DNA from 2 places in the Pseudomonas sp. LBUM1678 genome. Region 2 is predicted to be linked to the other one. Evidence: riboswitches for the same ligand, from Rfam matches in the RefSeq annotation. Region 2 holds a riboswitch; the other holds the start of a gene.
The links. A riboswitch is a leader RNA that binds a small molecule or an ion and turns the genes downstream of it on or off. The one in region 2 is predicted to bind cobalamin.
Positions count from the first base shown of each region.

Region 1: it holds a riboswitch for cobalamin, as region 2 does, so the genes downstream of both, ACA070_RS17920 (CbtB domain-containing protein) here and cobO (cob(I)yrinic acid a,c-diamide adenosyltransferase) in region 2, are expected to answer to the same signal.

Region 1 is NZ_CP166775.1:3,936,264-3,950,561, forward strand. Features, by position in the region: gene ACA070_RS17895 (phospholipase D-like domain-containing protein) at 99-1,745, opposite strand; gene ACA070_RS17900 (vWA domain-containing protein) at 2,032-2,643, opposite strand; gene ACA070_RS17905 (magnesium chelatase ATPase subunit I) at 2,697-3,695, opposite strand; gene cobN (cobaltochelatase subunit CobN) at 3,848-7,705, opposite strand; gene cobW (cobalamin biosynthesis protein CobW) at 7,709-8,770, opposite strand; cobalamin riboswitch at 8,869-9,082, opposite strand; cobalamin riboswitch at 9,260-9,487, shown strand; gene ACA070_RS17920 (CbtB domain-containing protein) at 9,608-9,799, shown strand; gene ACA070_RS17925 (CbtA family protein) at 9,811-10,515, shown strand; gene ACA070_RS17930 (cobalamin biosynthesis protein) at 10,512-10,925, shown strand; gene cobM (precorrin-4 C(11)-methyltransferase) at 11,024-11,770, shown strand; gene nfuA (Fe-S biogenesis protein NfuA) at 11,943-12,527, opposite strand; gene ACA070_RS17945 (acyltransferase family protein) at 12,618-13,619, opposite strand; gene ACA070_RS17950 (fatty acid cis/trans isomerase) at 13,806-14,298, opposite strand, start outside.
Region 2 is NZ_CP166775.1:1,868,885-1,883,182, forward strand. Features, by position in the region: gene ACA070_RS08465 (PQQ-dependent sugar dehydrogenase) at 62-1,375, opposite strand; gene ACA070_RS08470 (hypothetical protein) at 1,443-2,027, opposite strand; cobalamin riboswitch at 2,184-2,417, shown strand; gene cobO (cob(I)yrinic acid a,c-diamide adenosyltransferase) at 2,499-3,110, shown strand; gene ACA070_RS08480 (cobyrinic acid a,c-diamide synthase CobB) at 3,107-4,507, shown strand; gene bluB (5,6-dimethylbenzimidazole synthase) at 4,504-5,154, shown strand; gene cbiB (adenosylcobinamide-phosphate synthase CbiB) at 5,151-6,059, shown strand; gene cobD (threonine-phosphate decarboxylase CobD) at 6,052-7,044, shown strand; gene ACA070_RS08500 (cobyric acid synthase) at 7,095-8,555, shown strand; gene cobU (bifunctional adenosylcobinamide kinase/adenosylcobinamide-phosphate guanylyltransferase) at 8,689-9,210, shown strand; gene cobT (nicotinate-nucleotide--dimethylbenzimidazole phosphoribosyltransferase) at 9,207-10,262, shown strand; gene cobC (alpha-ribazole phosphatase family protein) at 10,259-10,834, shown strand; gene ACA070_RS08520 (adenosylcobinamide-GDP ribazoletransferase) at 10,837-11,568, shown strand; gene ACA070_RS08525 (MarR family winged helix-turn-helix transcriptional regulator) at 11,770-12,174, shown strand; gene ACA070_RS08530 (MFS transporter) at 12,227-13,435, shown strand; gene ACA070_RS08535 (hypothetical protein) at 13,432-13,554, shown strand; gene ACA070_RS08540 (glutathione peroxidase) at 13,610-14,161, shown strand; gene ACA070_RS08545 (OmpP1/FadL family transporter) at 14,251-14,298, opposite strand, start outside.

The DNA.
Region 1 (14,298 bases), 2.1 Mb from region 2:
CCCCATCGCGAGCAGGCTCGCTCCCACAGGATTTCATTAACGCCCGAGATCCACTGTGGGAGCGAGCCTGCTCGCGATGGGGCCAGTGAGGTCAATGATTACTGCCCGGAAAACCGCAATCTCGACAGCATCCTCAAATTCCCTTCGACATAATAATCATCGGTCCAACTGTCACCCGCCGCCAACGGCTGGACCTGCTTGAGCGCCAGTTTTTTCGCGTAATAGCGGAACCGGTAATGTTCATAAAACCGCAGCAATTCCAACCCATAACGGTCCGCCAAATCGGTATCGCCGCGAATGATCAAATAGTTCTCGTCATTGCTGCGACTGGCCGCCGCACTGAGGTTATGACTGCCGCTGATGATCGTCGGCGTATCGGTGGTGAAATCGGTGACGATAGCTTTGGTGTGCACCAGCAGGTTGCCCTTCTGGCCTTCCTTGCTTTCCAGGAGCCAACCTTCCAGGCCGGTATTGAGCAGCGCAACCGTGGTGAATTCCGCGGTGCGGTCGGCGTGGAAACCGGTGATTTTGCTTGCGGAGTTTTGCAGGCCGTAGCGCAGGATGTCGTCGTGGGGCTGGCCGAGCAAGGCGTTGAGGATGGCGTCGGGCAAGGTGAACGCGGTGACGAACAGCAGGTCTTTTTTTGCCCCGTTGATGATGTCGGCGAACTCATGCAAGTCCCCCTCACCCGAGCGCGGTGAAAATCCGGCGAACAACGGTTGGGTCGGGTCCATCGGGTTGTGTTGCGTGAGCCATCGCCGCGTGGCGCCGACATCCGCCGGTGTGTTCCAGACCTGCTCGAACGTTTGCAGGTAACTCGCGCCAAGCAGACGATCGTCCAGCACATGCACCACGTTCGCCTGCCGATAAATGCCGTTGGGGGTGAAGTTGGTGCTGCCGCAGAGCACGGCCTCAGGCTGGCGCAGACCCGCGCCGTCGAGCCGGCTCAGAACCATGAACTTGTTGTGGAAAATGCTGTGGGTGACGCGTCCGCGCTTGTTCGCCGCCGGGATCTTTTCCAGACTCGCCTCGTTCATGGCGGTCGTGTCTTCGTCCGGTTGCGCGTGATAAAGGACGCGAACGTTCACGCCGCGTTCATGCGCTGCGTTCACGGCCTCGACAATCACCGGTAACTGGTATTCGTAGATGGCGATATCCAGCGCCCACTGGCCGTCGATGGCCCGTTCGATAAACCCCAGCAAACGCCCGAGCAAACCATTCTCCAGCCATTGGCGCGGGGCATCGGGCCAGGCTTCGATGGGCAATCTGTCTTTGCCGCTGAGGAGCGCGTCGAGTTCGGGAAACTTGCGCTGGAACGCCTGGCTGGCAGCCACGGCGCGGTTGAAATTGACACTTTGGTTGCCGGGATGGCCATCGTCGGAAGTGACCGTCACCTCCAGGGACTCGCCCAGTTGCGGCGCATCGGCGCTTCCGTAGGCCAGATAGACCCGGTAATGGATCGTCAACCCCGGATTGACCGCGTAATCGGCCCAACGGAATTTCTGTAACGGCGCAATATTGCTCGGGGTGGCGTGGAATTGCGGAAAGGTATGGGACTTGCCCGGGAACGTCAGGCTATTGAACAAAAACAGCCAGGGTTTATTGCCTTGCTGCTTTTCGATGGCAAAACCCAGCAGGCCTTTGCGACGGGGTTCGGCCAGATCCATGGCCAACAGCACGCCGTTGGTGCCGGCGTAGGCTTTGACGCGGAAATCGTTCTGAGGGTTAACGGCAAGTACGCGCATGATTCACTCCTGTGATCGAATGCACCTCAGAGCATAGGGTAGCGATCTCGAATTGGCATGATTATCCGGAACCGAGGTGATGCCATCGCGAGCAGGCTCGCTCCCACAGGGGTTTTGTGGATGCTGGAGATCCAGTGAGGGTTGTGATGCGGATTCAGCATGAATATCTGGAATCGAGGTGATGCCATCGCGAGCAGGCTCACTCCTACAGGGGTTTTGTGGATGCTGGAGATTCAATGTGGGAGCGAGCCTGCTCGCGATGGGGGCCTTGCAAACAACACAGCCCTTAGCCTGAAATCAACTCATCAATGTGCCGATAATCCGCTTGCAGCGCTGCCGCCATCTGTCTAGCCCGACCTAGCCGAATCGGCCCGCGTTCGATATCAATCAATAACCCAGGGCAATCCAGCACCGGTAACCCCGGCCATTCCTTCAATCGCCCATCGGTCAGCAGCAACAGCCTTTGCTGTTCGGCGGGAAAGCGTTTTTGCCGTACCGCCAGCCAGCGCCCCGCTTCGCCCAGCGCCGCCAACAACGGCGTGCCGCCGCCCGCGCCCAGGTTATCGAGCCAGCCACGCAACCCTGCCGACGCTTTCAAGCCTTGCACCTGCCACTTCGGCGCATGGCCACTCGCAGTCAACAACGCCAGACGCGCGCGCTGGCGATACGCGTCGTCGAACACTTGCGCGAGCAAACCCTTGGCATCGCTCAACGCCTGGTGACGGCGGGTCGAGGCGGACGCGTCGACGATCACCAGCCACAGTTCATGAGGGGATCGGGTCCGCAGATGGAACAGCACATCTTTATGCTGACGAGGACGGCCATTGAGCAAGGTGCCGGGCCAGTTGATCGAGCCGCTGCGCGCGGCGTGACGCTTGCCCTGTTTACCGTTATCCAGCCGTCCTGCGCGGGGTCTGGCATTCGCCCCCGCGTCAGATCGAGGGCGAATGCCTACGGCTTTTTTGGCCAGCTCGGCACTTCACGCCGAGCACCGACCGGCAACGCCTGGGCGGGCATTTCGCCCCACTGGCCCTGGCCTTCGCTCGGGCTGGAAGGTTGCGCCGAAGGCGACTGATTGTGTTGTGGCGCCGGTGGCGATGGCTCGCGACGACGATGGCGCAGGGCGAACTCGGCAATGGCGTCGATATCTTCCTCGGCGATGACGCTCGCCCCTCGCCATGCGGCGTGAGCACGGGCCGCGCGCAACCAGACCAGATCGGCGCGCAGACCATCGACACCGGCGGCGAAACAACGCTCGGTAATCTGTGCCAGAGCTTCATCATCCAGGGGGATGCTCGCCAACAGGCTGCGCGCCTTCTGGCAACGTTCACGCAGCGACCGCTGCTGGCCTTCCCATTCGGCGCAAAAGCGCTGGGGATCACTGTCGAAATCCAGACGCCGGCGGATGATCTGGCCACGCTCGGCCGGTGCGGTATGGCCGCTGAGCGCGACGTTCAGACCAAAACGGTCGAGCAGTTGCGGGCGCAGTTCGCCTTCTTCCGGGTTCATGGTGCCGATCAATACGAACTTCGCCGAATGACGATGGGAAATGCCGTCGCGCTCGATCAGGTTGGTGCCGCTGGCGGCCACGTCGAGCAACAGGTCGACGAGGTGATCGGGCAGCAGATTGACTTCATCGACGTACAGCACTCCGCCGTCGGCCTTGGCCAATACACCGGGGGAAAACTGTGCGCGGCCTTCGCTCAGGGCGGCGTCGAGATCGAGGGTTCCGACCAGTCGTTCTTCGGTGGCGCCGAGGGGCAAGGTGACGAATTGACCGCTGGCCAGCAAGTCCGCCAGGCCTCGGGCAAGGGTCGATTTGGCCATGCCGCGTGGGCCTTCGATCAGCACGCCGCCGATTTTCGGGTCGATGGCGGTCAGGTAGAGGGCGAGCTTCAGATCGTCGGCGCCGACCACGGCGGAGAGCGGGAAATGCGGGGTGTCGGTCATTTTTATATCTCGGTCATGGTCGGTGAAATCAAAAACACCTCCATCCCTGTGGGAGCGAGCCTGCTCGCGATAGCGGTGGATCAATCGACATCTATATTGACTGGTCGACCGCTATCGCGAGCAGGCTCACTCCTACAGGGTTTTGCGGCGCATTAGCTATCTTCTTCTATATCCAGCAACAGGTTTTCCAGCGCCTCGCGATACGCGCCCGGCTCCTTCCACATCCCCCGCTGCTGCGCCTCGAGCATGCGCTCGGTCATATCGCGCAGCGCATGGGGATTATGCTCACGGACAAAATCCCGGGTCGCCGGATCGAGCAAGTACGCATCCGCCAGCAACGCATATTGATGATCGTCGATCAGCTGCGTCGTGGCGTCGAACGCGAACAGATTATCCACCGTCGCCGCCAGTTCGAACGCGCCTTTATAGCCGTGACGCTTCACGCCATCGATCCACTTCGGATTCGCCGCCCGCGAGCGGATCACCCGGTTCAGCTCTTCCTTCAAGGTGCGGATCTTTGGCAAGTCCGGCTGACTGTGATCGCCATGGTAACTGGCCGCAGCTTCGCCGCTGAGGCTTTCCACGGCGGCGAGCATGCCGCCCTGGAATTGGTAATAGTCGTTGGAATCGAGCAAGTCATGCTCGCGGTTGTCCTGGTTTTGCAGCACGGCTTGAACCTGACTCAGGCGCTGGGCGAATTGTTCGCGGGCAGCGGTGCCTTCATCGGACCCGCCGTAAGCGTAGCCGCCCCAGTTCAGGTAAACCTCGGCCAGATCCTCGCGGCTTTGCCACAGACGACCGTCGATGGCGCCCTGCACGCCTGCGCCATAAGCACCGGGTTTGGCACCGAAAACTCGCCAACCGGCTTGACGCTTGGCCGCGTCCTCATCGAGGCCCGATTGCATCAATGCTTCACGTTCGGCACGCACTTTGGCGGCCAAGGGATTGAGGTCGTCCGGCTCGTCGAGCGCGGCGACGGCTTGCACCGCGGCGTCAAACAGGCGGATCAGGTTGGCGAAGGCATCACGGAAGAATCCGGAAACCCGCAAGGTCACGTCGACTCGCGGACGGTCGAGCAAGCTCAGCGGCAGAATTTCAAAGTCGTCGACCCGTTGACTGCCGGTGGCCCAGACCGGGCGCACGCCCATCAAGGCCATGGCCTGGGCGATGTCGTCGCCGCCGGTGCGCATGGTCGCGGTGCCCCAGACGGACAGGCCGAGCTGGCGCAAATGATCGCCGTGGTCCTGCAGATGCCGTTCAAGAATCAGGTTCGCCGACTGGAAACCGATGCGCCACGCCGTGGTGGTCGGCAGGTTGCGCACGTCCACCGAGTAGAAATTGCGCCCGGTCGGCAGCACGTCCAGACGACCGCGACTCGGTGCGCCGCTGGGGCCGGCGGGGACAAAACGTCCGCTCAAGGCGTCGAGCAGGCCGCGCATTTCTGCGGGGCCGCAGGCGTCCAGGCGCGGGGCGACGACTTCGCGCAGGTTGTCGAGGATGGCGCCAACCTCATCCCAACCCGCTTCCTGTGGGAGTGAGCCTGCTCGCGATAGCGGTGGGTCAATCGACATCAACGTTGAATGATCAACCGCATCGCGAGCAGGCTCGCTCCCACAGGGTTCGGGGTTGGCATTCAACCTCTGCGAGATCAGTTGCGCAGCGAACAACTCCAAGCGCTCGCGAGTATCTCCGGCGGTGCGCCAGACTTCATCGGTGAGGGTCCGCAATTCCACGGGTCGAGGCCCGGTCCACGGCTCGGCCAACGCACAATCCAGCGGATCAAACCCCAATTCGAACGCCTTGGCCAACGCCCGCAACACACTCGACTGCGCCCCTCGGCCATCGCCACGGGGAATGCGCAACAGCGCCAACAACGTATCGATACGCAAGCGCCCGGTCGGCGACTCGCCAAAGATGTGCAGGCCATCGCGGATCTGCGATTCCTTCAAGTCGCACAAGTACGTGTCCAGCCGCGGCAGCCAGATCGCCGCATCGGCGTCGCTGTTGAGCTTTTCATCCAGTTGCAGCTCACGGTCGATGTGCGTGTCGCGCACCAGTTGCAGGATGTCGCGTTGCAACTCCCGGGCGCGGCGCGGGTCGAGCAGTTGCGCCTCGTAATATTCGTCGGCCAGCAACTCAAGGTTGCGCAGCGGGCCGTAAGTTTCAGCGCGGGTCAGCGGCGGCATCAGGTGATCGATGATCACCGCCTGGGTGCGGCGCTTGGCCTGGGCGCCCTCGCCCGGGTCATTGACGATGAACGGATAGATATTAGGCAGCGGCCCGAGCAGCGCGTCCGGCCAGCAGTTTTCGGAGAGCCCGACGCCTTTACCCGGCAACCATTCGAGGTTGCCGTGCTTGCCGACGTGGATCAGGCCGTGGGCGCCATAGGTGTTGCGCAGCCAGAAGTAGAACGCCAGATAGCCGTGGGGCGGCACCAGGTCCGGGTCGTGATACACCGCGCTCGGATCAACCTGATAACCCCGCGCCGGTTGAATGCCGACGAAGGTCAGGCCAAAGCGCAACCCGGCAATCATCATGCGTCCGTCACGGCACATCGGATCGATGTCGGGCGTGCCCCAGCGTCCCAGCACGGCTTGCTGATTGGCTTCGGGCAAGGCACTAAACATCGCCCGATAGGCGTCCATCGCCAGGCTTTGCTGGCAGGGACGCTGGTCAATTGTGTCGAGGTCATTGCTGACGCCGCCGAGCAATTGCTGGATCAACGCTGTGCCGCTCTCCGGCAATTCGGCGGGCAGCTGATAACCTTCGGTGTGCAGCGCACGCAGGATGTTCAGCGCGGCGGCCGGGGTATCGAGGCCCACGCCATTGCCGATACGACCGTCGCGGGTCGGGTAGTTGGCGAGGATCAACGCGATGCGTTTTTCGCGATTTGGCAACCGGGCCAGATCGATCCAACGTCGCGCCAGTTCAGCGACAAAATCCATGCGTTCCGGTTGCGCCCGATAGCACACCACGTCCGACTGACTGCGCTCGCTGCGCCACGCCAGGTCCTTGAAGCTGATCGGCCGGCTGATGATCCGCCCATCCAGTTCCGGCAAGGCGATGTGCATCGCCAGATCACGCGGGCCGAGGCCCTGTTCACTGGCACGCCAGCCCGGTTCGTTGTCCTGGGCGCAGATCGCCTGGATTACTGGAATGTTGCGGCGAAACGGTCGTAGATGCGGCGCTTCGGGGCTGGACTGGGCAAAGCCGGTAGTGTTGAGAATCACCCCCGCCTCGACTTCATCCAGCAGGTCCTCGACCACCGTCAGGCAGCCGGGCTCTTTCAAACTGGCCAGCGCAATCGGCAAAGGGTTGAGGCCCGCAGCCTGCAAACGCTGGCAGAAAACATCGATGAAAGCGGTGTTCGCCGCCTGCAAATGCGAGCGATAAAACAGCACCGCCGCCACCGGTTGACCGACCTGCCAGTCGGCTTGCCAATCGTGAAGGTCAGCGGGGCTTTTGTGCGGATGGTAAATCGCCGTGCGCGGCAGGGTTTGCGGCTCGGCCCAGGCGTAATCGCGATCCAGCCAGCGATTGGCCAGGCAACGGAAAAAATCCAGGGCATTGGCCATGCCGCCCTGACGCAAAAACTGCCAGAGCCGGTCGCGGTCGTCGGCAGCCACGGTGCTCAGGTCGCTGAGTTCCGGGTCCGGGCGATCATCGCCGGGCACCAGAATCAGCTGCACACCGCGTTGGGACAGCTCCACCAGACGCTCGACCCCGTACCGCCAATAGGCAATGCCGCCGTGCAGCGAAATCAGAATCACCTTGGCGTGGCGCAGCACTTCGTCGACATACAGGTCGACCGACGCATGATTCTGCACTTGCATCGGGTTGGCCAGGCGCACGCTGGGGTAATCGTCCGGCAACTGCTGCGCCGCTTCAGCGAGCAGCGCCAGGCTGGAATCACCGCTGCACAGGATCACCAGCTCGGCGGGGGTTTGTCCAAGGTCGGCAATGTTGTCATCCGACACGAAACCGCCGGGCTGGGTCCTGAGCAGGTGCATGGCTTAAGCGCTGAGCGCGGCGCGCAATTGCGCTTCGAGCAGCGCGGCGTCCAGTTCCTGGCCGATCAGCACCAGGCGCGTGGTGCGCGCTTCGTCGGCGCCCCACTGACGGTCGAAATGCTTGTCGAAACGCGTGCCCACGCCCTGGATCAGCAGGCGCATCGGTTTGTTCGGGATCGCCGCGAAACCTTTGACCCGCAGGATGCCGTGCTGGACCACCAATTGGGTCAGCGCGTCCAGCAGCAAGCTTTCGTCAGCCTGCGGCAGCTCGATGGAGATCGAATCGAAGGCGTCGTGATCGTGATCATCTTCACCTTCGTGGTGGTGATCGTGATGGCTGTGGCGGCTGTCGATGTGTTCTTCGGAACCGGCACCGAGGCCGATCAGCACGTCCAGTGGCACGCGGCCGCTGCTGGCTTCGATGACTTTGACGGCGGGCGGCAGCTCTTCGGCGACTTCCAGGCGCACGCGGGCCAGGTCTTCAGGGCTGATCAGGTCGGCCTTGTTGAGAATCACCAGGTCGGCGCTGGCCAGTTGGTCGGCGAACAGTTCGTGCAGCGGCGATTCGTGGTCCAGGTTCGGGTCGAGTTTGCGCTGGGCATCAACTTGATCCGGGAACGCAGCGAAGGTGCCAGCGGCGACGGCCGGGCTGTCGACCACGGTGATGACCGCGTCAACGGTGCAGGCGCTGCGGATTTCCGGCCACTGGAAGGCTTGTACCAGCGGCTTTGGCAGGGCCAGGCCCGAGGTTTCGATGAGGATGTGGTCGAGGTCACCGCGACGGGCGACGAGTTCGCGCATCACCGGGAAGAATTCTTCCTGGACGGTGCAGCACAGGCAGCCGTTGGCCAATTCGTAGACACGACCGTTGGCTTCTTCTTCAGTGCAACCGATGGAGCACTGCTTGAGGATCTCGCCGTCGATGCCCAGCTCGCCAAACTCGTTGACGATCACCGCGATGCGGCGGCCCTGAGCGTTGTCGAGCATGTGCCGCAGCAGGGTGGTTTTGCCCGAGCCGAGAAAGCCGGTAACGATGGTGACGGGGAGTTTGGCCAGTGTTTTCATCGGATGCCCTTTGGCAAGGTGGCGGGCATACGGGACGACAATCGCAGCGACGGGCGCGCGCGGAAGAGTTCGCCACCGGATCACCCCGCCCGGTTGTAGTGAGAATCTGTGTCGAGGCAGGTCTCCTGGCTGACGGTGTGCCGGGCGCTTGGCCTGGCATTCGCTGCGCCTTCCCGCGAACCCGTTGGACAGGGCTTGCAGTGGCGTGGCAGCGAACATCACCGTTCACAGTTGCGGGGGCAGCCGCGGCATCGACCGCGTTCCCTTCTTAGCTTCGGCAAATGCCGAAGAACCTCGAAAGCGCAAGGCTACGCATCGTCTTGGGGCGGGTCAATGTCTTGTGTCCGCCGCACCGGCCCCTTCGCGGGCAAGCCTCGCTCCTACAGGACGGCGGTGCTTTTGTAGGAGCGAGGCTTGCCCGCGAAGAATTCACCTCGGTCTCGAGATGAGAACCCATGCCAATTGACGCCAAACCCCCGCCCATGCTCTCCTACACGCCTTGTTACGGGTGCCCTTCACAGGGTGAAACGGGAAACCGGTGAATCATGTGCTTTACTCAAAGCCATGTCAGTCCGGTGCTGCCCCCGCAACGGTAAGCGAGCGAAGCGTCAGATCCACTGTGCCAGCAGTTCGGCATGGGAAGGTGATGCTTGCAGGTTCCGGCGAAAGCCAACACCCCTCGTGAGCCCGGAGACCGGCCCGCAACACAAAGTGACCATTACGATCACTGAATGACAAACCCGCGGTGGGCGGGCGCTGTTTGAACCTTTGCGTGCCCGACTCGCAGGGGTCTTCCATGCGCTCTATTCACCCGCTGACAGACCAGAGGGAAGCGCCATGTCGATCATCAGCAGCACTCGCCACACAACGGCCAGCACCACCACGACCCTGACTCAACGCCTGAGCGCTGCCGTTTGCGCATCGATCCTTGGCGCGTGCCTTGTGTATTTCGCCGGTTTCTCGCACATCGAAGCGGTCCACAATGCCGCGCACGATACCCGTCACAGCTCCGCCTTCCCGTGCCATTGAGACCTGCTGACATGATCAAGCGTATTGCGCAAACCGCAGGTTTCACCGGGCTGCTGGCCGCCCTGTTGCTGACCCTGCTGCAAAGTTTCTGGGTGTCTCCGCTGATTTTGCAGGCCGAAACCTACGAAAAATCCGAGCCGGCCGCGGTTGAAGTTCACGAACACGCCGCCGGTGTCGCCGCTCACACTCATGATGCCGAAGCCTGGGAACCGGAAGACGGCTGGCAGCGCGTGTTGTCGACCACGGGCGGCAATCTGGTCGTTGCCGTCGGTTTCGCCCTGATGCTCGCCGGTCTCTACACCTTGCGTGCACCGACCAAAACCTCCCAGGGCTTGCTTTGGGGCCTGGCCGGTTACGCGACTTTCGTGTTGGCGCCAACCCTCGGCTTGCCGCCTGAACTGCCAGGCACTGCGGCGGCAGATCTGGCGCAACGGCAACTCTGGTGGGTCGGCACGGCCGCCTCCACGGCTGTCGGCATTGCGTTGATTGTGTTTAGCCGTCACTGGCTGATGAAGATCCTCGGCGTGGCGATTCTCGCTGTACCTCACGTGATCGGCGCGCCGCAACCGGAAGTGCACTCTATGCTCGCTCCTGAAGCCCTGGAAACGCAGTTCAAAATCGCTTCGCAGCTGACCAACGTCGCGTTCTGGCTGGCCCTGGGCCTGATCAGCGCCTGGTTGTTCCGCCGCAAAAGCGATGGCCAATACCACGCATGACCGATACCCGCACAGCGCCGACTTTAGTCGTCGGCCTGGGCTGCCAGCGCGGCTGCCCTGCCAGCACACTGCGGGCGCTGCTCGATCAGGCATTACAGGCGCATAAAATCGGACTTCACCAGATCAAGGCCCTGGCCAGCATCGACCTGAAACGTGATGAACCTGGCCTGATCGAGTTGGCCGCGCAACTCGCATTGCCGCTGATGTATTTCAGCAGCGAGCAACTGCAAGGTTACAAACCGCAACTCAGCCATCATTCGGACATCGCGTTCGAACGCACCGGCTGCTACGGCGTGGCGGAAAGTGCCGCCCTGGCGTTGGCCGAACAACTGGCCCAGGCACCGGCGAAACTGCTGATTTCGCGACAAAAATACGCCCAGGCCACCCTGGCATTGGCCTGCGTTGCGTAAGATCCCCGATAATCCCCGCCTTCGATCATGAGCAATCTTCATCTGAAGCCTTGCCCACGCCATTTTTCTGACAGACTCTTTTTTCAAAGGAACGGACGATGACCGTCTACTTCATTGGCGCAGGTCCCGGCGACCCGGAACTGATCACCGTCAAGGGCCAACGGCTGATTCGCAGTTGCCCGGTGATCATCTACGCCGGCTCTTTGGTGCCCGCCGCCGTGCTGGAAGGCCATTGCGCCGAACAGGTGGTCAACAGCGCGGAATTGCACCTGGAGCAGATCATCGAACTGTTCAAAACCGCCCATGCCAACGGCCAGGATGTGGCGCGGGTGCATTCCGGTGATCCGAGTTTGTACGGGGCGATTGGTGAGCAGATTCGTTATCTGCGAGAACTCGGGATTGCGTTTGAAATCATTCCCGGGGTCACGGCCACTGCCGCGTGTGCGGCGCTGTTGAGAGCGGAGCTGACGTTGCCCGACATTTCCCAGAGCGTGATTCTGACCCGCTATGCCGACAAAACCGTGATGCCGCCCGGTGAAGAGCTCGGGAGCCTGGCGCAGCATGGGGCGACCATGGCGATTCATTTGGGGGTCAATCATCTGGAGAAAATCCTTGCCGAATTGCTGCCACATTACGGCGCGGACTGCCCGATCGCGGTGATTCACCGGGCGACCTGGCCGGATCAGGATTGGGTGGTGGGGACGATTGCGGATATTGCCGAAAAGGTTGCGGTCAAGGGGTTTCGGCGCACGGCGTTGATTCTGGTGGGTCGGGTGTTGGGGAGTGATCAGTTCAGCGAGTCATCGCTGTATCGCGCGGGGCATGCGCATCTCTACAGGCCCTAAAGCACTTGTGGCGAGGGAGCTTGCTCCCGCTGGACCGCGGAGCGGTCCCAATAACAGCCAACGCATTCATCACGGGAAAATGCATCAGCTGTTTAGCGATTGCTTCGCAATCGAGCGGGAGCAAGCTCCCTCGCCACAGTGCCGTTTTTTCATTTCGCAGCGAACACCTTACTCAGTAGTAGGCATTTTCTTTCTGCGTGTGGTCAGTCACATCGCGAACACCCTTGAGCTCGGGAATGCGCTCGAGCAAGGTGCGCTCGATGCCTTCGCGCAGGGTGACGTCTGCCTGGCCGCAGCCTTGGCAACCGCCGCCGAACTTCAGTACGGCGATGCCGTCCTCGACCACATCGATCAGGCTGACCTGACCGCCGTGGCTGGCCAGCCCCGGGTTGATTTCGGTTTGCAGGTAGTAGTTGATGCGCTCGTTGACCGGGCTGTCGGCGTTGACCATCGGGACTTTGGCGTTTGGCGCCTTGATGGTCAGCTGGCCGCCCATGCGGTCGGTGGCGTAGTCGACTACCGCATCGTCCAGGAAGGCTTCGCTGAACGAATCGATGTAAGCGGTGAAGCTTTTGAGCCCCAGCGCGGTGTCTTCAGGTTTCTCTTCGCCCGGCTTGCAGTAAGCAATGCAGGTCTCGGCGTACTGGGTGCCAGGCTGGGTGATAAAGACGCGGATGCCGATACCCGGGGTGTTCTGCTTGGAGAGCAGATCAGCCAGATAATCGTGGGCGGCGTCGGTGATGGTAATAGCGGTCATGGAAACTCCTCGCAGGCTTGGGCGCAGTTTACGCCAATCATCGCGCCGTACAAAGTCCTAGTATTTTTGTCGGGAAAGAGCCGTCGCCGGCTAAGCCGCGGTTTCACCGTCAATCCGGGCTTTAAGCCACTGATAGCTGCGTTTTTCTACCCATTCGTAACTTGCCCAGGACGCCAGACCAATAGTCGCCGCGCAAACGGCGAACATAAGGTAGGGATTCACGCCATAACGCTGTGCGACAAATCCACCGGCAGACAGCACCAGCACGTGCATCAGGTACACCGAGTAGGAACAATTGCCGAGCAGTTCGAACAGCCGATTGTTCTCGACATAGCGCTCCAGCGAAATGCACGCCATCACCAACACCGCGCTCGGCAAGCCCCAGGTCAGAAAGCGTGGCGCCGGCGGCCAGTGATAAATGGCCAGCAACGCGCCGCCTATCCCCAGCAACGGCAGCCACAACCCGGGCTTGATCCAGCCTCGGCGGTAAAGCATGCCAATGGCGATCCCCAGCAAAAACTCATAAACGATGTCCGAACGGTAGAACTCGCTGACCCAGCCATAACCGGTCCAGGCCTGGCACACCGCGAACAGCAACGCCGCGACGATCAATAACCTGAAGTGCAAGCGGAACAGCAGTGCCCAGCCGAACAGCAGGTAGAACAGCATTTCGTAGTTGAGGGTCCAGCCAACATTGAGGGTCGGATACATCCCGTAGCCGCCGGGGTTTTCCGTAGGAATGAATAACAACGACAGGAGGAAATGCGACCAGTCGACCGTCTGATCTGGCAATACCGGCCGGGCGAATACCACGACCAGCGCCATCAGCACCGTGTACAGCCAGTACGCCGGGACGATCCGAAACAGTCGGTACAACAGAAACCGCACCGGCGGCAGCGCTTTGCCCTCGGTGGACAGGAAGATCACCAGGCCGCTGATGACGAAGAAGATGTCGACGCCCACCGCGCCCTTGTCGATAAACGCCTGCCCCACCGGCCCACGGGCCTGGAAGTCGAAGAAAATCTGCATGAAATGGTGGCAGACCACCGCCCAGGCTGCGATGGCGCGCAATGCCTGTATCGAAATCAACATCGGCGCCCCTCCCGTTCCCAATCCGCAAACCACCACACATCCCCTGTGGGAGCGAGCCTGCTCGCGATAGCGGACTGTCAGCCAATACAACAGCTGAATGTTAAATCGTCATCGCGAGCAGGCTCACTCCCACATTGGATCGGTGGCATGTCCAGATTGGGACACCGGGCAGCGTTCAAAAGTCGATCAAAGATTCTCGTACCGGTTCATGTCCAGCACGCCCTCTTCCACCGGCTCGGTTTCGTGGAGGTAGCGACTCAGGTCATGGAAGTAAAACCAGAACTGCGGATGGCTGCGGCGAATGCCCCAGCGCTCGACGATTTTCTCGAAGCGGTGGGCGTCCTTGGCGTTTTCCATCGCATCGACAAACGCCGGCACCTGGTCGGCGGGAATATTAAACATGAAGTTCGGGTAGCTGCTGAGCACACCCGGGAAAATGGTCAACGTATCGAGCCCCGGTTGATAACGCAGAGACTCGCCCAGCAGGAACGCCACGTTGCTGTGGGCCCGGTTGCGCAACAGGCTGTAGACCTCGCGTTTACCACTTGCCGTTTCAACCCGCAGCATGGTCGCTTCCGGCAACTGATCGATGACTCGCAAACCGGCCGCCGGGCGTGAAGTCAGGCGACTCAAGGCTTGCTCGGCATTCTGCAAGGCCGGGTCGATGTTCGGGCGCGAG
Region 2 (14,298 bases):
TTGCTGGTTATGCTGACGCCATCGCGAGCAGGCTCGCTCCCACAGGGGATGTGTGTTGCAGTTACTTCGCGGCTGACACCCGCCACACCTTGTTCCCCACATCATCGGCCACCAGCAAATCTCCCTGCTGATCAATCACTACGCCCACAGGCCGGCCCATGGCTTTCTCGTCCGCGTTGAGGAAGCCTGTGAGCACATCAACCGGTTGCCCGGTCGGCTTGCCGCCAGCAAACGGGACGAAAATCACTTTGTAACCACTGTGTGGCTTGCGGTTCCACGAGCCGTGCTGGCCGATGAAGGCACCTTCCTTGAACTGCGCTGGAAGTGCGTTGCCCTCGGCAAAGGACAGGCCCAGCGACGCGGTATGCGGGCCAACCGCGTAGTCCGGCGCAATGGCCTTGGCCACCAGATCCGGGTTTTGCGGCTCGACGCGAATATCAACGTGCTGGCCGTAATAGCTGAAGGGCCAGCCGTAGAAGCCGCCGTCCTTCACCGAAGTGATGTAGTCCGGCACCAGATCGCTGCCGATTTCGTCCCGCTCATTGACCGCCGTCCACAGGGCACCGGTCTGAGGTTCCCAGGCCAGACCGTTTGGATTGCGAATCCCCGAGGCGAAGATCCGGTGATTACCGGTGGCGCGATCCACTTCCCAGATCGCCGCCCGACCTTCTTCCTGATCCATACCGTTTTCGCCGACGTTGCTGTTGGAGCCTACCGTGACGTACAGCTTGCTCCCGTCCTTGCTGGCGATGACGTTTTTGGTCCAGTGGTGATTCAGCGTCCCACCCGGCAGATCGACCACCTTGATCGGCTGCGACTTGATCGCCGTGTCGCCATTTTCATAGTGAAAGCGCAGCAAGCGATCGGTGTCGGCGACGTACAGGTCGTTGCCGACCAGGGTCATGCCGAAGGGCGAGTTGAGGTTTTCCAGGAACACCGTGCGGGTTTCGGCGATGCCGTCGTGGTCCTTGTCCCGCAGCAGCGTGATGCGATTCGGGCTGGGGACGCCGGCACCGGCACGGCCCATGACTTTGCCCATTACCCAGCCGCGAATGCCTTTGCCGTCATCGGGTTTCGGTGGCGCGTTGGTTTCGGCCACCAACACGTCGCCGTTGGGCAGCACGTAGAGCCAACGCGGGTGATCGAGCCCTTCGGCAAATGCCGCCACTTGAGTGCCCGCCGCAGGAGTGGGTTTCGCGCCCTCCGGCCAGCCGATCGCCGGGGCGATATTCACCGTCGGGATCAGGGTCTTGTTCGGTTCTGGCAGCTTGGGTGACGGGCCGGTACCGTCGGAGACTTGCAAGCTGGAGGTTTCACCACAAGCGGCGAGCCCTCCGGCGAGCGCGATGACGAGAACGAGCTGGGGCTTGCGCATGCGGATCTTCCCTATGAATGCATTGACCTAATCATAGAGAAGATTTGAAGCGCGATGGTTCAACCGGTCAGCCGCGGGCTTCCTTGAACAGCACGGCGATGCCGGGGTGATAGTTGCCGGCTTCGTTGCGCAACTTGCGATAGGCGTACGGGAAATACCAGGCCACGGCGCAGCTGTGTTCCTTTTGCAGGTCGTCGACCATGTCCTGCAGTTCTTCCGGCGTCGCGCTCTGCTGGGCCTTTTGTGGCGCAACGAACAGGCAGCCGAGTTTCAGGTCGCTGGCGTAGCTGATGCGTTTGGCGTTGCTGGTGATGTCCTGCAGCGCCTGGCTCAGGTTCAGGCTATTGACCTTCGGCCAACGTTGAGTGGCCTGAAGGTAGGCGCGTTCTTCGGGGGAGGCGATAAACAGATCGGCACGGCCGTTGCGTTCGCCTTCTTCGTTCTGCTTGCGCGTTGGGGTTTGTTGCAGCGTGACCATTTCCGCCATCCAGGCCGCGGCGGAGAGCAAGCCAAGGTTGGCTTTTTCGTCATACCAGTAAGGCGTGTCGTTATCGCCGCGCACCGCATTGTAGCGGTCTATACAGTCAAACCAGCGTTCCAGCACCGGTCGCAGGAATTCCAGCTTCGGATTGCTGATGATCATGCCTTGCATGTTGCTCACCCTTTGTAATTGTGATGTTGGGTTGTGGCGCTTTGATATCACTGCTGACAGTGTGGTGCAAGTTGGGGTGTCAGTAAATTGACCGGCGGCAGTATATCGCTCGCCCGCGCTTTGTCTTCAATTGACGCTCCACCCCCAACCCTCTAACCTTCGCGGCTTGTTTCAGGTGCTCTGTGGCGAAGGTCGACAGAGTGAAACAGGGAAGCCGGTGAGTGACCATCTTCACGCGACGAAACGTCACGATCCCGGCGCTGCCCCCGCAACGGTAAATGAGTGAAGACTGTGCCTTGAGCCACTGTGTCGACTGTCGACATGGGAAGGCGCGCAGTCCGGCGCAAGCCGCTCATGAGCCCGGAGACCGGCCTGATTCATCCAACGGCATCACGGTGGGCGATGCCAGGCTTCTTGCCGTCTATTCTTGTGCCTGCCCGCCGTTATCCAGCCTCAACGGAGAGCTCCCCCATGACTGATTCCCCTGATCGTGACGAACGCCATCTGGCGCGCATGCAGCGCAAAAAAGCCGTGATCGACGAACGCATCGCCAACTCGCCCAATGAGTGCGGCCTGCTGCTGGTGCTGACCGGCAACGGCAAAGGCAAAAGCAGCTCGGCTTTCGGCATGCTTGCCCGGTCCATGGGCCATGGCATGCAGTGCGGCGTGGTGCAGTTCATCAAGGGGCGCAACAGCACCGGTGAAGAGCTGTTCTTCCGGCGCTTCCCGGAGCAGGTGCGTTTTCATGTGATGGGCGAGGGCTTCACCTGGGAAACCCAGGACCGCCAGCGTGACATCGCCGCCGCCGAAGCGGCTTGGGAAGTGTCCCGCGAACTGCTGCGCGATCCGTCGATCGGCCTGGTGGTGCTCGATGAACTGAACATCGCCCTCAAGCACGGTTACCTCGACCTCGATCAAGTGCTCACTGACTTGCAGGCACGTCCGCCGATGCAACACGTGGTGGTCACCGGTCGCGGCGCCAAGCCGGAGATGATCGAGCTGGCCGATACAGTCACCGAAATGGGCGTGATCAAGCACGCGTTCCAGGCCGGGATCAAAGCGCAAAAAGGCGTCGAGCTGTGAATCAGCCACGTCATTGCCCGGCGGTGCTGATCGCCGCGCCGGCCTCCGGTCAGGGCAAGACCACCGTCACGGCCGCGCTGGCCCGTTTGCATCGCAATCAGGGGCGCAAGGTTCGCGTATTCAAGTGCGGCCCGGACTTTCTCGACCCGATGATTCTCGAGCGCGCCAGCGGTGCGCCGGTGTATCAACTTGACATGTGGATGGTCGGCGAGCAGGAAAGTCGTCGTCTGTTGTGGGAAGCCGCCGGTGAAGCCGACCTGATTCTCATCGAAGGCGTCATGGGGCTGTTCGACGGCACGCCGTCCAGCGCTGACCTGGCGCGGCACTTCGGTGTGCCAGTGCTCGGTGTGATCGACGGCACGGCCATGGCGCAGACTTTTGGTGCGCTGGCGTTGGGGTTGGCGAAGTATCAGCCGGACTTGCCGTTTGCCGGTGTGTTGGCCAACCGTGTGGGCACGTTGCGGCACGCGCAATTGCTCGAAGGCAGCCTGACTGAAGGTTTGCGCTGGTACGGCGCGTTGTCGCGCGAGACCGGGATTGAACTGCCGAGTCGTCATCTCGGTCTGGTCCAGGCCAGCGAGTTGAACGATCTCGACCTGCGCCTCGATGCGGCGGCTGAATCGCTGGCCAGCAGTTGCGATGTGGCGCTGCCGCCGCCCGTGGAATTCGCGGCGCCTGAAATGATCGTCGCAGAGCCTTTGCTGGCCGGCGTGCGAATCGCAGTGGCCCGTGATGAGGCGTTCGCTTTCACCTACGGTGCGAGCCTGGATTTGCTGCGGGCCATGGGCGCCGAACTGCTGTTTTTCTCGCCGATCCGCGATGCTGATTTGCCAGAGGCGGACAGCCTTTATCTACCGGGTGGTTATCCGGAACTGCACCATGTGGCGCTGTCACAGAACACCTCGATGCTCAATGCGATCCGCGCCCATCATGCCGCCGGCAAACCGTTGTTGGCCGAGTGTGGCGGGATGCTGTACCTGCTTGATTCGTTGACCGATGTCGAAGGTACTCGGGCTGAACTGGTGGGCTTGCTCAAAGGTGATGCGGTGATGCAGAAGCGTCTTGCGGCGCTGGCGTTGCAAGCGGTGGAGTTGCCGGAAGGTTCGTTGCGCGGGCACACCTATCACCACTCGCTGACCAGCACTGAGCTTGAGCCGATTGCCCGTGGGCTCAGTCCGAATGGCGGGCGTGGGGCGGAGGCAGTTTATCGGGAGGGGCGGATGACGGCCTCTTATGTGCATTTTTATTTTCCGTCCAATCCCACTGCTGTAGCCGCATTGTTTGCGCCTGACCGGGAGGCCGCCATCGCGAGCAGGCTCGCTCCCACAGGGGACCGTGTTTCTTCAGGCTGCACACCTTCAAATGTAGGAGCGAGCCTGCTCGCGAAGAGGCCATGACCGACAACGCATTCTCCGAAGCCGAACGCGAAGCGGTCTACCGAGCCATTGCCGAACGCCGCGACATGCGCCACTTCAGCGGCGGCACCGTCGAGCCCCACTTGCTGCAGCGCCTGCTCGAAGCCGCCCATCAGGCCCCCAGCGTGGGCCTGATGCAGCCCTGGCGTTTCATCCGCATCAGCGACCGCACACTGCGTGGCAAGATCCAGCAACTGGTGGAAGAAGAACGCATCCGCACCGCCGAAGCTCTCGGCGAGCGCACTGACGAATTCATGAAGCTCAAGGTTGAAGGCATCAACGATTGCGCCGAGGTGTTGGTCGCCGCGCTGATGGACGATCGCGAGCGCCACATCTTCGGCCGTCGCACCTTGCCGGAAATGGACATGGCCTCGTTGTCCTGCGCAATCCAGAACCTCTGGCTGGCCTCTCGCGCCGAAGGTCTGGGCATGGGCTGGGTGTCGTTGTTCGAGCCGCAAGCGCTGGCGGATCTGCTGGGTTTTCCGCCCGGGGCCAAGCCATTGGCGGTTCTTTGTCTCGGCCCGGTCAAGGAATTCTATCCGGCGCCGATGCTGGTACTCGAAGGGTGGGCGCAGGCGCGTCCGCTCAGTGAATTGCTGTATGAAAATTATTGGGGAGTGAGTCAATGAGTGTGGCGTTATTGAGTGTCGCCGCGGTTGCGCTGGACGCGCTGCTGGGTGAACCCAAACGCTGGCATCCGCTGGTGGCGTTCGGCCGTTTTGCCGACCGCATCGAGCAACGTTTCAATGGCGAGGGTCGTGGCTGGCGCAGCCATGGCGTCACCGCTTGGGTGATTGCGGTGTTGCCGCTGACCTTGCTGGCCACGGCGTTTTCCTGGGCGCCTTATGTCGGCTGGATTGTCGAGATTCTCGCGCTTTATTGCGCCCTCGGCATGCGCAGCCTCGGTGAACACGTAGAGCCGGTAGCCAGGGCCTTGCGCAGCGATGATCTGGAGGAGGCGCGCACACGTGTCGGCTATCTGGTCAGCCGTCAGACCAGCGAACTGGATAAAACCGAAGTCGCCCGCGCTGCCACTGAATCAGTCCTGGAGAACGGCAGCGATGCGGTGTTCGCCGCGCTGTTCTGGTTTGCCGTGGCCGGCGCGCCCGGCGTGGTGCTCTATCGCTTGAGCAATACCCTCGATGCCATGTGGGGTTATCGCAACGAGCGCTTCGAACGTTTCGGCTGGGCCGCGGCGAAGATCGACGATGTCCTCAACTACATTCCTGCGCGTCTGGTGGCGTTGACCTACGCGCTGCTGGGCAAGACCCGACTGGCGTTGAAATGCTGGCGCACCCAGGGCCCGACCTGGGACAGCCCGAACGCCGGGCCCGTGATGGCTGCCGGTGCCGGTGCACTCGGCGTCGAGTTGGGCGGGGCAGCGATTTATCACGGTGAACTGCATCAGCGCCCGCAACTGGGCGAAGGCGTGCCAGCGGACGCCGACTCCATCGACCGCGGCTGGCAATTGGTCCAGCGCGGGGTATGGTTATGGCTGCTGATTCTCTGCGTGGGAGCTGAATTCTATGCTTGAGCACGGTGGCCGCTTGCGCAAGGCGGCGCTCGAATACGGCATTGCCGAAGCCGATTGGCTGGACCTGTCCAGCGGCCTCGCACCGTGGCCATTCCCGATCCCGGAAATCCCGCTGCGGGCCTGGGCGCGCTTGCCGGAAACCGATGACGGTCTGGAGCAGGCGGCTTGCGACTATTACGGTGCCGCTCAGGTGCTGCCGGTTGCCGGTTCGCAAATGGCCATCCAGTTGCTGCCGCGTTTGCGTCGCGCCGGCAAGGTCGGCGTGCTGTCGCCGTGTTACGCCGAACACGCGCAAGCCTGGCGGCGCAATGGCTACATCGTGCGCGAAGTGCTGGAGCAGGAAGTCGACTTCTATATCGACAGCCTCGACGTGCTGGTGGTGGTCAACCCGAACAACCCGACGGGCCTGAGCCTGACCCCGAGCCGTCTGCTCGACTGGCATGCCCGGCTGGCCTCGCGCGGCGGCTGGCTGGTGGTCGACGAAGCGTTCATGGACAACACGCCGGATTTGAGCGTGGCGCCGTTTGCCCATCAGGTCGGCTTGATCGTGCTGCGTTCCTTTGGCAAGTTTTTTGGCCTGGCCGGAGTGCGACTGGGCTTTGTGCTGGCTGAGCGCAAGCTGCTCAAATTGCTCGCCGAGCAGGTGGGGCCTTGGGCGGTCAGTGGGCCGACACGCGTGTTGGGCCAAGCCTGTTTGCTGGACACCGAAGGCCACGCAAGGCAGCGCGTGCGCAGCGAAGCGGCCAGCGAGCGCCTGGCGCTTTTGCTCGGGTTGTATGGTTTCCAGCCGCAGGGTGGCTGCGCCTTGTTTCAATGGCTGATCACCGAACGTGCCGAAGCGCTTCACGAGTTTATGGCGCAGCGTGGCATCTTGCTGCGGTTGTTCGCCCACAACAGCAGCGTGCGTTTCGGCTTGCCTGCGGATGAGGCAGACTGGCTGCGCCTTGAGCAAGCACTTCTAGCCTTCGCCAAGGAATCCCAATGACCACGTTAATGGTGCAAGGCGCGACTTTAATGGTGCAAGGCACGACTTTAATGGTGCAAGGCACGACTTTAATGGTGCAAGGCACAACGTCCGACGCCGGTAAAAGCACGCTGGTGACGGCGTTGTGTCGCTGGGTCACGCGTCAGGGCGTGCGCGTCGTGCCGTTCAAACCGCAGAACATGGCGCTCAACAGTGCCGTGACCGCCGACGGTGGTGAGATCGGTCGCGCCCAAGCCGTACAGGCCCAGGCGGCCAACCTCGAACCGCATACCGACATGAACCCGGTGCTGCTCAAACCCAACAGTGACACCGGCGCCCAAGTGATCATTCATGGTCGCGCGGTGACGACGATGAACGCGGTCGCCTATCACGACTACAAAGCCATCGCGATGCAAGCGGTGCTGGCCTCCCATGAACGATTGCGCGCGGCCTATCCGGTGGTGATGGTCGAAGGTGCGGGCTCGCCGGCCGAGATCAATCTGCGTGCCGGCGATATCGCCAACATGGGCTTTGCCGAAGCGGTGGATTGCCCGGTGGTGCTGATCGCCGACATCAATCGCGGCGGGGTGTTCGCACATCTGGTGGGTACGTTGGAACTGCTGTCGCCCACCGAACAGGCGCGGGTCAAAGGCTTCATCATCAACCGTTTTCGCGGCGACATCGCCTTGCTGCAACCGGGTCTCGACTGGCTGGAAGCGCGCACCGGCAAACCGGTGATCGGCGTTCTGCCGTATGTGATGGATCTGCACCTCGAAGCCGAGGACGGCATCGATCAGCGCCAGACCGACAAGGCCGAGCGTGTGCTAAAAGTGCTGGTGCCGGTGCTGCCGCGCATCAGCAACCACACCGATTTCGATCCGCTGCGCCTGCATCTGCAAGTGGACCTGCAATTCATCGGTCCTGGCCAGGCGATCCCGCCGGCCGACCTGATCATTCTTCCCGGCTCAAAAAGCGTGCGCAGCGACCTCGCGTATTTACGCGCCAATGGTTGGGACACGGCCATCAATCGACATCTGCGCTACGGCGGCAAAGTGCTGGGGATTTGTGGTGGTCTGCAAATGCTCGGTGAGCAGGTGCATGACCCGCTGGGCCTCGAAGGCGCGCCGGGTTCCAGTGCCGGTCTGGGCTTGCTGGCGTTCGAAACACAGCTAGAAGAAGAGAAGCAACTGCGCAATGTGCGCGGGCGTCTTGCGCTGGAAAATGCCGAGGTCAGCGGTTATGAAATTCATGCCGGGGTGACCACCGGGCCGGCGCTGGAAAACGCCGCCGTACAGCTGGACGATGGCCGCTGCGATGGTGCGCAAAGTGCTGACGGGCAGATTTTCGGCACCTACCTGCATGGCCTGTTTGAATCCCCGGCAGCGTGCAGTGCGCTGCTGCGCTGGGCGGGTTTGCAGGATGTGCAGGAAGTGGATTACCACGGGTTGCGCGAGCGGGATATCGAGCGGTTGGCGGATCTGGTGGAGAAGCATTTGGATACCCGATTGCTGCGTGAGCTCTGTGGCATTTGAGGTGATTTTGAGTGCCTCATCGCGAGCAGGCTCGCTCTCACATTGGATCTATGTCGTACACAAATCCCCTGTGGGAGCGAGCCTGCTCGCGATGACTGAAGTCGCCACGCCGCCAATTAACAGGTAAATGACCATGCTCCAGCTAATCCTCGGCGGCGCCCGCTCCGGCAAAAGTCGCCTCGCTGAAAAACTCGCGACAGACAGCCAGCTTCAGGTCACTTACATCGCCACCAGCCAACCGCTGGACGGTGAGATGAACGAGCGGGTCGCCCATCACCGCGCCCGTCGGCCGGCCGAATGGGCGTTGATCGAAGAACCGATCGAACTCGCCCGCGTACTGTGCGAAAGCGCCCGCGCCGACCGTTGCCTGCTGGTGGATTGCCTGACCCTGTGGATGACCAATCTGCTGATGCTCGACGACACCGAACGCCTCAACGCCGAACGCGAAGCCCTGCTGGACTGCCTGGCGTCGTTGCCGGGTGAAATCATTTTTGTCAGCAACGAGACCGGAATGGGTGTCGTGCCGCTGGGCGAATTGACTCGCCGCTATGTCGATGAAGCCGGTTGGCTGCATCAAGCCCTGGCCGAGCGCTGCCAACGTGTCGTCCTGACCGTCGCCGGCCTGCCCCTGACTTTGAAAGGAACCGCGTTATGACTCAATCCTGGTGGCTGAACCCGTGCAAGCCGATCGATGCGCAAGCCGTCGAACAGGCGCAGGCGCGTCAGCAGCAGCTGACCAAACCCGCCGGTTCCCTCGGCCGACTCGAATCGGTGGCCGTGCAATTGGCGGGGCTGCAGGGGCAGGTCAAACCCAGTCTTGATCAGCTGTGGATTGCCATTTTTGCCGGCGATCATGGTGTTGTGGCTGAGGGCGTGTCGGCATTTCCTCAGGAAGTCACCGGGCAAATGCTGCATAACTTTGTCAGCGGTGGCGCGGCAATCAGCGTGTTGGCGCGCCAGCTCGGCGCGTCCCTGGAAGTGGTCGACCTCGGCACGGTGACGCCGTCGCTGAACCTGCCGGGCGTGCGTCACCTCAACATCGGTGCGGGCACCGCCAACTTCGTGGAAGGTGCGGCCATGACTCAGGCCCAGGGCGAACTCGCCTTGCAGGCCGGTCGCGACAGCGTGAAGCGGGCGGTCGCCGCCGATGCGCAGTTGTTTATCGGCGGCGAGATGGGCATCGGCAACACCACCGCGGCCAGCGCGCTGGCCTGTGCCTTGCTCGATTGCCCGGTGGTGCATCTGGTCGGGCCGGGCACCGGTTTGAACGCGGACGGTGTCAGCCATAAAACGCAGGTCATCGAACGTGCCTTGGCATTGCACGGCGCTCAGCGCGGAGATGCGTTGCAAACCCTGTTCAACCTCGGCGGTTTTGAGATTGCGGCGCTGGTCGGCGCGTATCTGGCGTGCGCCCAGGAAGGCGTTGCGGTGCTGGTGGACGGCTTTATTTGCAGCGTCGCCGCGTTGATGGCAGTGCGCTTGAATCCTGAATGCCGTGAGTGGTTGTTGTTCGGCCATCGCGGTGCCGAGCCGGGCCATCGTCATGTGCTGGAAACCCTCAATGCCGAGCCGCTGCTGGACCTCGGTCTGCGTCTGGGCGAGGGCAGTGGCGCCGCGTTGGCGGTGCCGTTGCTGCGTCTGGCCTGTGATCTTCACGGGCAGATGGCAACTTTCGCCGAAGCGGCAGTGGCGGACCGTCCGGCATGACGCTGCGTCTGGACCTGCTGCGCCATGGTGAAACCGAGCTTGGTGGCGGTTTGCGCGGCAGTCTCGACGATGCGCTGACCGGCAAGGGTTGGGAGCAGATGCGCGCGGCGGTGGTCGAGCAAGGGCCGTGGGATCGGTTGATCAGTTCGCCGTTGCAGCGTTGTGCGCGGTTTGCGCATGAGCTCGGTGCACAACTGGGGCTGCTAGTGCACCTCGACAACGATCTGCAAGAACTGCATTTCGGTGCCTGGGAAGGGCGGAGCGCGGCGGCGCTGATGGAGACTGATGCCGAAGGGTTGGGCCTGTTCTGGGCCGATCCATATTCCTTTACGCCCCCTGAGGGTGAGCCGGTCGGGGACTTTTCGACACGGGTGCTGGCGGCGGTGGAGCGTCTGCACGCGGCGTATGCGGGCGAACAGATCTTGCTGATCAGCCATGGTGGCGTCATGCGTTTGTTGCTGGCTCAGGCCCGGGGTTTGCCGCGAGAGCAGTTGCTGAATGTCGAGGTCGGCCATGGCTCGCTGTTTTCGTTGAGCGTCGAGTCAGGCGTCATTCTCAAGGAAGTCATCTGACCATGTTGCCGTTCTGGATCGCCCTGCAATTTCTCAGCAGCTTGCCGATTCGCCTGCCCGGCATGCCGGCTCCTCAGGAACTGGGTCGGTCGCTGCTGTTTTATCCGCTGGTCGGGCTGCTGTTCGGCGCACTTTTATGGGCGCTGAACTGGCTGCTGCTCGGCACGCCGCTGTTGCTTCACGCCGCGTTGTTGCTGACGGTTTGGGTCTTGCTCAGCGGCGCGTTGCACCTGGACGGTCTGGCCGATAGCGCCGACGCCTGGCTCGGTGGTTTTGGTGACCGCGAGCGCACGCTCACCATCATGAAAGACCCACGCAGTGGGCCGATTGCGGTGGTGACGCTGGTGCTGGTGTTGCTGCTCAAATTCGCCGCGTTGCTGGCGTTGATCGAGCAGCAGCACAGCGTTGTGCTGATCATCGTTCCGCTGATTGGTCGCAGCGCAATGCTGGGGTTGTTCCTGACTACGCCGTATGTGCGTGCCGGTGGGTTGGGGCAGGCGCTGGCGGATCATTTGCCTCGTTCAGCGGGTAAGCAGGTGTTGGCGGTCAGTGGGTTGGCTTGCGTTTTGATCGCTGGAGTCAGCGGTGTCTGGGCGCTGTTGCTGGCGGGGGTGATGTTCGTTTGGTTGCGGCAGGTGATGCTGCGGCGATTGGGCGGGACGACAGGGGACACGGCCGGGGCGTTGCTGGAATTGCTGGAGATGGCGGTGCTGGTAGGATTGGCGTTGGTCTGATGGTTGTGGGCAGGATGTGCCGGCCTCATCGCGAGCAGGCTCGCTCCCACATTGATGGCGTCGCACATAAATTCAACGTCCACTGAAGATCCACTGTGGGAGCGAGCCTGCTCGCGATTGCGGTCTGCCAGACATTTCTATATCGCTGATTAAACCCTTCTGTAACTTGATTTAACACACTCGCGGGTATATACACGCACCATGCTCGACTCTCAATGTTTATGCATCAACCTGCGTCGCGCCGCCCGTGGCGTCAGCAGGCATTATGACGGCGCTCTCGACGGCTTCGGGATCAACGTTGCCCAGTATTCTTTGCTGTGCAATCTGCAGCGCCTGAATGAACCGAGTATTTCCACCCTGGCCGATGCCATGGGCCTGGACCGCAGCACCCTGGGGCGCAATCTTCGGGTGCTCGAAGGTGAGGGCCTGGTCACGCTGGTCGAGGGCGAGGACATGCGTAATCGCATCGTCCGGCTGACCGAGGCGGGCGCAGATCGCCTGGCCGCGGCCTTGCCTGCGTGGGAAGCGGCGCAGCAGCGGTTGGTCGATCGTCTGGGTGCCGAAAAACGCGAAACCTTGTTGCGACTGCTGGACGAACTGGCGTGATGCCGGTTTTTCCGATCTTAAGCGGGTATATACCCGCTACCGGAGAATAAGAATGAACTCGATGTGGCGTACGTGCGGTTGGGTATTGGTGGGGAGTGCGCTGATCCTGGCATTGTCTTTGGGCGTGCGGCACGGCTTCGGCCTGTTTCTGGCACCCATGAGTGCCGAGTTCGGTTGGGGCCGTGAGACGTTTGCGTTTGCCATTGCCTTGCAGAACCTGATCTGGGGCTTGGCGCAGCCATTCACCGGCGCGCTGGCTGACCGCTTTGGCGCGGCGAAAGTGGTGTTGGTCGGCGGTGTTCTGTACGCCTTGGGCCTGGTGTTCATGGGCTTGTCCGACTCGGCTGTGACGTTGTCCCTCAGTGCCGGTCTGTTGATCGGCCTGGGCCTCTCGGGCACGTCGTTCTCGGTGATCCTCGGCGTGGTCGGTCGTGCCGTGCCGCCGGAGAAACGCAGCATGGGCATGGGCATCGCCAGTGCCGCCGGTTCTTTCGGTCAGTTCGCCATGTTGCCCGGTACGCTGGGGTTGATCGGCTGGCTGGGCTGGTCCGCGGCATTGCTGGTGCTGGGCTTGCTTGTGGCGCTGATCATCCCGCTGGTAAGCATGCTCAAGGACAAACCGCTGCCAGTCCTCGGCCACGAGCAAACCCTCTCCGAAGCGCTGCACGAAGCCTGCTCCCATTCGGGGTTCTGGCTGTTGGCGTTCGGCTTTTTTGTCTGCGGTTTCCAGGTGGTGTTCATCGGCGTGCATTTGCCGGCGTATCTGGTGGATCAGCACCTTCCGGCCACGGTGGGCACCACGGTGCTGGCGCTGATCGGGCTGTTCAATATCTTCGGCACGTACACCGCAGGATGGCTTGGCGGTCGCATGTCCAAACCGCGTTTGCTCACCGCTTTATACCTGTTGCGGGCGGTGGTGATTACGCTGTTCCTGTGGGCGCCGGTCACCACGACCACCGCGTACCTGTTCGGCATGGCCATGGGTTTCCTGTGGTTGTCGACCGTGCCGTTGACCAACGGCACGGTGGCGACCTTGTTCGGTGTGCGAAACCTGTCCATGCTCGGTGGGATTGTTTTCCTCTTCCACCAGCTCGGTTCGTTCCTCGGCGGCTGGTTGGGCGGGGTGGTGTATGACCGAACCGGGAGCTATGACTTGATCTGGCAAGTGGCGATTCTCTTGAGCCTGTTGGCCGCAGCCCTGAACTGGCCGCTGCGTGAGCAGCCGGTAGCGCGCCTGCAAACCCGGTTGAGTGCGATATGAACAGTCTCTGGCCGCGGATAGCGGTAGCCGCTGTCGGCGCCTTGCTGCTGGCGCTGGGTTGGTGGGGCTGGCATCAGGGCGGGCTGGCACTGATGCAGTTGGGCATGGGCGCTTGCTAGGAACAGGCGAGGGCGAGTAACTTCGTTTGTGACCATTGAACAAGGATGCACCGACATGCTGATGCGCTGGATTGCAGTCCCCGCGTTGCTGATGGCGTTTACCGGATTGGCACAGGCGGCCGAGTGCCCGGAACTGTTGCAGGGCTCGTTGCCCAAGCTGCGCGCCAAGGAATCCATCGACCTGTGCCAACGGTTTGAGGGTAAACCGCTGGTGGTGGTCAATACTGCGAGCTTCTGTGGCTTTGCCCCGCAGTTCAAAAGCCTTGAGGCGCTGAATCAGCGCTACAAGGATCAGGGGCTGGAGGTGATCGGCGTTCCGTCCAATGACTTCAAGCAGGAGTCCAAGGACGGCGCCGAGACCGCCAAGGTCTGTTACGTGAACTACGGCGTGACGTTCACCATGACCGAACCGCAAAAGGTCCGCGGCGACGACGCAACTCACCTTTTCAAGATCCTCGCAAAGCAGACCAGCGCACCGAAGTGGAATTTCTATAAGTACGTGGTCGATCGCAAGGGCAAGGTCATTGCCAATTTCTCCAGCCTGACCAAGCCCGACGATCCTGAGTTCATCGCGGCGGTGGAAAAGGCCTTGGCCTCGCAACCCTGATTGACGCCCACTAAAAAGCCCCGCCTCTGTACAAGAGAGCGGGGCTTTTTTGATTCAGGTGGCGAGCGTTTCACGCTCGCCGTGAATCATCAGAAGCGGTAGGTCGCGCCGACACCGAAACCGTTCGCCGAGTTTTC